3 regions of the Phyllobacterium sp. UNC302MFCol5.2 genome follow, and region 1 is predicted to be linked to each of the others. Evidence: riboswitches for the same ligand, from Rfam matches in the RefSeq annotation. Region 1 holds a riboswitch; each other region holds the start of a gene.
What was found. A riboswitch is a leader RNA that binds a small molecule or an ion and turns the genes downstream of it on or off. The one in region 1 is predicted to bind thiamine pyrophosphate.

Region 1 (3,274 bases):
CATTGGCACGTGGCCGGGCCCTTCGATCATCACCTGGCAATCCTTGGCCCAGGCGATCCGGGTGAGTTCGCCGAGCGTCTCGAGCTCGGCAAATTGCGCCGCATCGTTGGCATCGGCGATCGAGCCAGGCCGCAGCCCATCGCCCAGGGAGAAGGAGACATCATAGACGCGGCAGATATCGCAGATTTCCGCGAAATGCTCGTAAAGGAAGCTTTCCCTGTGGTGATGCAGGCACCACTTCGCCATGATCGAGCCGCCGCGCGAGACAATGCCGGTTACCCGGTTGACGGTGAGCGGGATGTAATGAAGCCGCACCCCGGCATGGATGGTGAAATAGTCGACGCCCTGTTCCGCCTGTTCGATCAGCGTATCGCGAAAAATCTCCCAGCTCAGATCCTCGGCGATACCGCCCACCTTTTCCAGCGCCTGATAGAGCGGCACCGTGCCGATCGGCACTGGCGCGTTGCGGATGATCCACTCGCGAATATTGTGAATATTGCGTCCGGTCGAAAGGTCCATGACCGTATCCGCGCCCCAGCGCGTCGCCCAGACCATTTTCTCGACCTCCTCGGCCATCGAAGAGGTGACAGCGGAATTGCCGATATTGGCATTGATCTTGACGAGGAAATTGCGGCCGATGATCATCGGCTCGAGTTCGGGGTGGTTGATATTGGCAGGGATGATCGCCCTGCCCCGCGCGATCTCGTCGCGCACGAATTCGGGCGCCACATAGTCCGGTATTGCCGCTCCGAAGGATTCGCCGTCGCGTACCAACGCGCTCCTCGCCGCTTCGCGGCCAAGGTTTTCGCGAATCGCGACAAACTCCATCTCCGGCGTAACGATGCCTGCCCGCGCATAGGCGAGTTGGGTAACGGCACGGCCGTCCCTGGACCTGCGTGGCCTGCTGAGGCCGGAGAAAGCCGGCGTCAGACGCTCACCGGTCGCAAAGCCATTATCGGCGGGGAGAACGTGGCGGCCGTCATAAACAATCGTGTCGCCCCTCGCCTCAAGCCAGGCCTCCCGCATGCGTGGCAGGCCCTGCGCAATATCGATAGTCACGAGCGGATCGCTATAGGGGCCGGACGCATCATAGACGGTGACGTGGGGCTCGCCCGCCGTCGGATGCACGGCAATTTCGCGCATCGGTACGCGCAAATCCGCATATATGCGCCCGGCCTTGTAGACCTTGGTCGATGCCGGGAGCGCGCCGGTCGAAACGATTGGAGTAATTGCGGTCATCATCAGGTTCCTTTGCTCCGCGAACGCTCAAAAACGCCCGCCAGTTCAAATTGCCCGCACGCCATTATGGCCATGCAGGCGCGAAACCCAGTTCTGTGCCGGAAGGATGAAAGGCTTGTGCGAACTACAACAGGAGATCCCTGGCCCGCGCAGACTTTTGCACCGTCCCTACGCCAGTATGAACTGGATCAGGTTCAACGGGTCACTGCGCTTGCCGATGGCCAGCAGTATCTCAGCCCCTTGTCGGGACCCCCCTGGTGAATGTCTCTAAGAGACCCGCCTGCAACGCTGTTGTCAAGCGGGTCAATACGTCAGCTTAGGCGCGCAGCGGCTTCAGGGCCTCTGCCCACTTGGCAAGCTCCGCCAGCATTGTCGCCGCGCTGCCCGTCATCGATTCGGTGGGCTGGAAGACGCCTTCATCATCGATGAACTGCTGATACGAATGCACTGCAACGCCATCGGGAATCGGCATCATGCGCAAGCCCGCAACCAGCCCTTTTACCGACTCGACCGAGCGCAAGCCGCCGGATACGCCGCCATAGCTGACAAATCCGGCCGGTTTGTAATTCCACTCCTTCGACAGGTAAATCAAAGCGTTGATGAGCGATGGCGGAGCGAAATAATCATATTCCGGCGTAACGAAAACGGTTGCGTCTGCCGCATCGACGAGGCTGCTCCAACGCTTGGTATGAGCCTTTTCATATTTCTGCATGCGGGGATGATGCGGTTCATCAAGGAGAGGCAGGTTGATTTCGGCAAGGTCGATCAGCGCAGTTTCAAACCGGGCATCCAAGCTGGCAAATTCATGAAACCACTTTGCGACTGCCGGACCGCCACGACCGGGGCGTGTGCTGGCAATGATAATGTTGAGCTTGAGCGCCATATGCTTGTCTCCATGATGCATGACTGAATGCCTGCATGAATAGGCAGGCTATTGGGCCGCGCAAGGAGGCACTTTCTGGAAACCGCCCAAGGGATGATCCCGGCCGACCATTCAGGGCCAGGAAAAACGAAACCCGCCCGAGCAAGGCCGTGCGGGTTTTCTCGCTATAAAAATGACCGGACGGCCGGTCACCGACTATCGGTTGAAGTCGCCACCGCTATTGCCATTCGGACGCGGCGGGCGTTCCTTCTTCTTCGGCCCTGGCAGGAGACCTTCGCGCTGCGCCTGCTTGCGCGCTGCCTTGCGGGCGCGGCTAACGGCTTCAGCTTTTTCACGGACACGGCGCTCGGACGGCTTTTCGAATGCCTGGCGCGCCTTCATTTCGCGGAAGAGACCCTCCCGCTGCATCTTTTTCTTCAAGACCCGGAGGGCCTGTTCAACATTGTTGTCTCGAACGAGTACTTGCAATCGTTTTCCTTACCCATGCTTGCCTCGTCTTGCGCAATAGCAATTGGCTACAATCAGACAAGCGTTTGAAGAATTGCCCCTGTGGCAATCCGGAGAAGCGCGGACTTTATGCATTTCCGCGCCAAAAATCCAGCCTGCCCGAGCAATTTACTCGGGCTTTGCTGCAAAGAAACCGCCTTTTACGGCAGGATGGTGACAACCGCTTCAAGAATAACGCACTTTGACGTGCGCCAAACCGAATCAGAGAGCGGCGGTGACGATGATCTCGACCTTGTATTCGGGCGTTGCGAGCTTGGCTTCGCCGGTCGCGCGCGCGGGCGTATTAGCCGGATCGACCCAGCTATCCCACACGGCGTTCATCTCGCTGAAGTCCTTCATGTCGTCGAGCCAGATAATGGCCTGGAGCAGCTTCGACTTGTCGGTGCCGGCTTCCTTGAGCAGGCGATCGACGGCCGCAAGCACATCCTTGGTCTGCTCGGTAACACTCTTGCCCGGGCCACCCACCTGCCCGGCGAGATATACCGTGTTGCCATGGATAACGGCCTGGCTCATGCGTGGACCAACTTCAATACGACGGATGCTCATGGGAAGTCTCCTCTAGCGTTTGCCGGCAGGTTGATTCTGCCTCGCGTGCATGAAAAAAGGGCCATGCGGCCCTTTTTTCGAAAGAATGGTGGGCACAGT
Region 2 (3,274 bases), on a different contig from region 1:
GCACGCTGACGAAAATGAGAATAGCATCCAACGACCTTGCACGGGCAGAAGGCCTATCGAAGCGGCGGGCCGTCGTGCGCAGGCTGAAACCCTCCTCCGTAGGACGGCCGGCCATGCTGAGGAGCAAAAGTACCGCGACCGTCAGGGTCAGCTGCAACAGGGTCAGCGATACGGCGCGCGCGATATCGAAGTCGAAGTGGAGCGCCTGGTAGATCGCCACCTCCAGTGTTGTCGCGCGCGGTCCGCCGCCAAGTGTCAGCACGATGGTGAAGGACGTAATGCACAGCATGAAGATCAGTCCGGCTATGCCGGCGAGATTGCGCCGTATTACCGGCCATTCGATCAGGCGAAACTGGGCCCATGCGCGCATGCCGAGTTGCGCGGAGAGTTTCCAGTAATCTTCCGGAATTGAATCGAGGCTGGCGAGAATGAAACGTGTTGCCAGCGGCAGGTTGAAGAACACGTGGGCGATCAGAATGCCAGTGAGACCGTAGATGTTCGGTATGATTTCAGAGCCGGATTGCGCAAGCAGTGCAGCGAGAAGGCCGTTGCGTCCGTAAATGCTGGTGATGCCAAGCACGGCGACAAGCGCGGGCAAAGCAAGGGGCAGGGCGAAAAGGCGCAAGATCATCGGCCGCCCCGGAAAATCAGGATTGGCATGGAGGGCCCGGGCCAGCGGGATGGCAAAGGCGATCGAGAGCAGCATTGAAAGAACGGCCTGCAACAGGGTGAAGCGTGCAACTCTCCACAAATAGCTGTCGAATGCAGCAAAGCCTTCGGTATTGCCACGCAATGCCTCGCTCAGGAGACCGAGCAAGGCTCCCCCCGCAAGGAGGGCGAGAAAGGCCAGGGCGAGTGCCCCGGCCAAAGGTTTGAGGGAGATGGTGGGCGTCAATGCGTTACAGGCTCATCGACGCAAGCCACTCGTCGATCCAGGCCTTGCGGTTCTTGGCGACTTCCTCCGGCGAGAACATCAGGGTCGTTACGGGCTTTACCAGCCTGTCGAAGGCGGGGTTCAGCGGCGCGCTGGTTTTTGCCGCCGGGAACATCCAGTTGTTTTCCGGGATGGCGTCCTGGAAGGCAGGCGAGGTCATGAAGGCAAGAAATTCCTTGGCCAGCGGGTTCTTCGCACCCGTCGTGGTCTGGCCCGCGACTTCAACCTGCAGATAGTGGCCTTCAGCGAACGACGCGGCCCTGTAGCGCTCGGTCTTCTCGGCGATCTCATGATAGGCAGGAGATGTCGTATAGGAGAGGACAAGCGGGGCTTCACCCTTGGTGAAGAGGCCGTATGCTTCCGACCAACCGGGCGTAACGGTCAAGACGCGGTCCTTGAGCTTGGCCCAAGCTTCCCCCGCCTTGTCGCCATAGACCGATTTTACCCACAGGAGCAGTCCGAGGCCCGGCGTCGAAGTACGCGGGTCCTCTATGACGATCTTCTGTTTCGGATCGCCTTCGACGAGGTCCTTGAGGCTCGCCGGAGGGTTCGTCAGCTTCTCCGTGTCATAAATAACGGCAAAGTAGCCATAGTCGAAGGGTACGAAAGTATCGTCCTTGTAGCCACCCGGAATTGCTACTGCCTTCGTATCGATGCCGTGCGGCGCGAAGAGGCCGGTCGCTGCCGCTTCATAGGTGAGGTTCGTATCAAGACCGAGTACAATGTCCGCCTTCGTTGCAGCGCCTTCGAGCTTCAACCGGTTAAGAAGGGCAACGCCGTCCGTCACGGCAACGAAGTCGACCGTGCAACCGCACTGTTTCTCGAAAGCCTCCTTAACCTTGGGGCCGGGGCCCCACTCTGCGGTGAAGCTTTCATAGGTATAGACGGTGAGCTTGCCTTCGGCGTTGGCACCCGCCGGGAAAGCGAGGGCCAGCGCACCGATCATGAGTGCAAATTTCAATAATGTCGTTAGCGGCCGCATCGGCGCCTCCTTAGCTTGGTGTTCAAAAGGATTGGTGCGCCGGCTGTGATGCCGCGTCTAATCCCTCCGCCGGTACAAACCGGATCAGGTTCCGCGGGTTGGCAGGTGTTTCACCTTTTGCCTCTCAGCCTGTCATTTCTGGCAGGCACCCCGTTAGAGCGTTGCAAAGATTAAAGAAAAACATTGGTCGGCGCAAGCCGATTGCCCGTCTTGCGTGTGGTTGCGATCGCAATGCCGGCGGCCGGTTAATCCGCGCTGATTAACCCGGATTTGTGTGAAGCCATGCGTCCCCGAATCTGCTAGATTTCTCTTCAGAACAATAAGAAGACTAAGGGGGCAGAAATGTTCGAACTCACGGATGGGGCCATGCTGGTGGTCATCGCCATCGCCACGGCAATCGGGGCTTACATATTCTACGGTATCTCGCTGGTGCAGCTTACAGGGTTTTAGCGTTCGTACGCGTGCCTTTGCCCGGCAGCTTCATGCCACGCTGAACGACGCTATGCGGCGCGAGTGCCGCATGCTATGGCCGCGTCATGAGCAAGTTTGTCATTCTTCTCGGCGGAACCGTCCACGCCAATGATCGCCTCAGGGACCTCGTCGCCGGTGCCCGCGTCCTTGCGGCCGATGGCGGCATAGCACATGCCGAAGCCCTCGGCCTCGAACCCGAGCTTTGGCTCGGCGATTTCGATTCGACGTCGCCTGAACTCGACCGGCGTTATGCGCATGTTCCCCGTTCGGTTTTCCCGGCTGCAAAGGATATGACGGACGGCGAGCTGGCGCTCAACGAGGCCTATCGGCTCGGCGCAACCGAGGTCATTCTGTGCGGGGCGTTCGGCGGTTCGCGCACAGATCACACGCTCCTGCATCTCACCATGGCGACGGCCCATGCGGCCGAAGGCCGCAAGATAATCCTCTCCAGCGGTGATGAAGAAGCGCATCCGCTGGTCGCAGGTTCCTATAGGTTCGATTTCCCCGAAGATACCCTCTTCAGTATTGTTGCATTTTCGCCATTGCACGGCCTTTTTATCGAAGGCGCGCGCTGGCCGCTGCAAAATATGGAACTTTCTTTCGGTTCATCGCTTACTGTCTCGAATTCGGTACGCGGAACTCTCCGGGTATCGCTCGATTCAGGTAAGGCAATCCTGATTGCTGCCTTGCAACCTGCGTCCGGCTTGTAAAAAAAAGCGCTAGATGCAATTGTTGCAGGACAGTATTGGGGACGCAAGCTGTTGAAATTTGGTTCTAACAACGGGAGAGGTCTTCCATGTTGAAAAGTTTGTCCACGATTGCAGTCGCCGGACTCCTGGCGTTTTCGGCCGCCGGGTGCACCACTTCTGATCAGCGCGTCGCCGGCT
Region 3 (3,274 bases), on a different contig from region 1:
CGTCGGAACTGGCCCGGCGCCATGTAACGCAGGACTACACGCGCAACCTCCTTGTTGCGAGCCAGGGTTTTGTCCGCCCTGTCGTTCAAAACGCCTAATGCAGCTTCATCGAACATTTACCATTTGCAGACGCATTTCTTCCCCGACGACCGTTCCAGGGCAGATCGTGAAAATCTGAACGAATTTCATAAGCCGTCATTTACGCCGGACAACTGATGGTTGCGCTCATCGACTGGAGTGGGGCCATGAAGTATCTACGTCAATTCATAAAAGACCGCCGCGGCGCAACCGCGATCACATTCGGTTTGCTGCTTGTACCGCTCCTGGGGTTTGCCGGGCTCGCCGTGGATTATAGCCGCGCCAGCAATGACCGTTCTCGGCTGCAGAATGCGGCCGACGCCGCGGCGCTTGCGGCAGCCTCGGTCTTTACCGGTTCCAACAAAGCGGCCGCCGAGGCGAGGGCACGCGCCTTTCTGCAGGCAAATCTCGGCCTGCGCGCTGAAGATATCAATTTGAACTTCAGCACGGAAAATCAAAAGGTTTCCATCACTCTTGGAGGCCAGACCAGCACCCTGTTCATGCATGTTCTCAACAAGGACAACATGCCGATCAACGTCAACGCCACGGCGCTCGCGCCGTTGAAGCCGACGACGGCCAAGATCACGATCGACAAGGTTACGGGCTACTGGTTCAAGAAAGTTTCCATCATCGTCGTGCGCAATGGCAAGGATGTTGTCGTCGGCACCATCAAGTACACCGCGACCGACCATAACCTCTACAATGGTAACGGTGGCGGTAAAACAGACCCGGACATCAATGTTCCGATCACATTCGATCTCGGTGACTACACCAAGCTGTACCTCAAGATGGAAATCAAAAATGACGGTTGCGATGTCGGCTACAAGGACAAGAACGCCGGAAAATCGCGATACGTCGATTGCATTGCCACAAATGAGTCGGGCTATTCGAAATACAATTCCACGCTGAAAACCGACGATCCGAACACGGTCAACCATTTGTTCGTCGATGGCGTCCAACTGCCGGTGGGATCGAAGCCCCCACTCGATGATCTGATGAATTGTGACAACACGCCCCATAGCCATGCGTGGGAAGACGGCGGCGGCTGGGCCAACCAGGACTTCTACTACAAGATCACGGCCGCCTGTAAATCGGTCGACGGCGAGAACGTTCGCCTGACCCACTAGGACCTGACGCGGCGCGATTGACTTTGATCTCGCGCCGCTCCATCATCGCTTCATTCCGAGGGGGGCACTGTACAGTGCTGAGATAGCGTCGAGCTGGACCCTTGAACCTGATCCGGGTCATGCCGGCGTAGGAACGGGAATTGAGCAAAGTTCGCGCCTTTTCAGCTTCACCTTCGCGCATGACCGGATCTCCAAAAGCGACGGAGTCCAGAGCGTGCCATACATCCTGACATCTGAACTGCGGCGGTAGCTGCCAACCATGCGCCTCGTTACTCGCATGGTCGCGGCGCTTGCCGCCGTCGCTGCTTGCTGGCAAGTGGCGGTCTGGCTATTCCAGCCTCCGCGATTCATTCTGCCCGGGCCAATTGCGGTGGTGTCGGCGCTGGTCGAAGAGCGGCAATATCTTGGCGTCAACGCATCGATCACGCTCATCGAGATCCTGCTTGGACTGGCCTTCGGTGCGCTCGCCGGCATTGTCATCGCGCTGCTCGTCGCCGCCATTCCTGCCTTCCGCCATGTCGTCTGGCCGCTTCTTCTTGTCTTGCAGGCACTCCCGGTGTTTGCCATCGCGCCGCTGCTTGTTCTGTGGTTCGGCTTTGGACTTGCCTCCAAGGTGGTGATGGCAAGCCTCATCATCTTCTTTCCCGTGGCGTCGGCCTTTGCCGATGGCCTGCAGCGAACCAACCGCGATCTGCTTGATGTGGCTTCGCTCACGCAAGCGACGCCGCTCGCAACCCTGCTTCTCGTTCGGGTTCCGAGTGCCTTGCCCTCGCTCGGATCGGGCCTGCGGGTCGCCGCCGTCTTTGCCCCGATCGGCGCCGTGATTGGCGAATGGGTCGGCTCGTCGCGCGGGCTCGGCTTTGTCATGCTGCAAGCCAATGCCCGCATGCAGACCGAAACCATGTTCGCGGCACTGATGATCCTCGCCGCCCTCACCGTGATCCTGCGCTTTCTCGTCGACGCCCTGACCCGCCGCCTTACCCCTTGGGCGCCGCAAACATGAGCAACTCCCCTCATCGCAACAAAGGACGACTGATGTTCCGCACACGCTTATCGATCCTCGCCATATGCCTTGCGCTCTGCGCCGCAACCGCACCTGCCAGAGCCGCCGACAAGTTGACGGTTCTGCTCGAATGGTTCGTCAATCCGGACCACGCCCCTCTTATCATCGCCCGCGAGAAGGGATTCTTCGCCGATGCAGGTCTTGATGTGAATCTGATGCCGCCAGCAGACCCGGCCGCGCCGCCACGCCTCGTTGCTGCAAAGCAGGCCGACATCGCCATTCACTACCAGCCCAATCTCTATCTCGACCATGACGCCGGCCTGCCGCTGGTGCGCTTCGGGACGCTGGTGGAAACGCCACTCAACACGGTGATGACGCTGGCCGATGGTCCGATCAAAAGCCTCAAGGATTTGAAGGGCAAGAAAGTCGGCTTCTCGGTCTCCGGGTTTGAGGATGCGATGCTCGGCGCCATGCTCAAGTCCGAAGGCATGTCCATCAAGGATGTAGAACTGATCAACGTCAATTTCGCCCTCTCAGCCTCGCTGATCGCGGGCCAGGTCGATGCGACGGTCGGAGCCTACCGCAACTTTGAACTGACTCAGATGGCACAGGAGGGTCATGGCGGCCGCGCCTTCTTTCCCGAGGAGCGCGGCGTGCCGGTCTATGACGAACTCATCTTCGTCACGCACCGGGATCTCGTGACCGACAATCGCCTGCCGCGCTTTCTCGGCGCTGTCGAAAAGGGGGCAATCTATCTGACCAATCACCCGGACGAGAGCTGGCAGATTTTCATCAAGGCCTATCCGGATCTCGACAATCCGCTGAACAGGCAGGCGTGGATGGATACGCTGCCACGCTTCGCCAAACGGCCGGCAGCTCTCGATCGCAGCCGCTACGAACGCTTCGGTGTCTTCCTGCACGAAGCAGGACTGATCAAATCGATCCCCGCCGTCGGCGACCTTGCCGTCGAACTCTCCCAACCTCCGTCGCTCTGATGAAAGAGAAGATCATGCCAAAAGTAGATTTCCGGCTGAATGCCATTGTCGATGTCGACGCTATTGGCGGC

Region 2: linked by a shared signal. The riboswitch ahead of thiB (thiamine ABC transporter substrate binding subunit) and the one ahead of thiC (phosphomethylpyrimidine synthase ThiC) in region 1 are both predicted to bind thiamine pyrophosphate.
Region 3: linked by a shared signal. The riboswitch ahead of BR48_RS0106660 (ABC transporter permease) and the one ahead of thiC (phosphomethylpyrimidine synthase ThiC) in region 1 are both predicted to bind thiamine pyrophosphate.

The regions. Positions count from the first base shown of each region.
Region 1 is NZ_JMLL01000011.1:505,362-508,635, forward strand. It holds gene thiC (phosphomethylpyrimidine synthase ThiC) at 1-1,239, opposite strand, end outside; TPP riboswitch at 1,387-1,505, opposite strand; gene BR48_RS0113760 (NAD(P)H-dependent oxidoreductase) at 1,556-2,122, opposite strand; gene rpsU (30S ribosomal protein S21) at 2,318-2,590, opposite strand; gene BR48_RS0113770 (RidA family protein) at 2,831-3,175, opposite strand; tRNA gene BR48_RS0113775 (tRNA-Lys) at 3,262-3,274, opposite strand, start outside.
Region 2 is NZ_JMLL01000010.1:1,635,094-1,638,367, forward strand. It holds gene thiP (thiamine/thiamine pyrophosphate ABC transporter permease) at 1-895, opposite strand, end outside; gene thiB (thiamine ABC transporter substrate binding subunit) at 900-1,916, opposite strand; TPP riboswitch at 1,961-2,079, opposite strand; gene BR48_RS0109915 (thiamine diphosphokinase) at 2,453-3,097, shown strand; gene BR48_RS0109920 (hypothetical protein) at 3,184-3,274, shown strand, end outside.
Region 3 is NZ_JMLL01000010.1:957,586-960,859, reverse strand. It holds gene BR48_RS0106670 (ABC transporter ATP-binding protein) at 1-98, shown strand, start outside; gene BR48_RS0106665 (TadE/TadG family type IV pilus assembly protein) at 246-1,205, shown strand; TPP riboswitch at 1,254-1,356, shown strand; gene BR48_RS0106660 (ABC transporter permease) at 1,465-2,208, shown strand; gene BR48_RS0106655 (ABC transporter substrate-binding protein) at 2,241-3,203, shown strand; gene thiE (thiamine phosphate synthase) at 3,218-3,274, shown strand, end outside.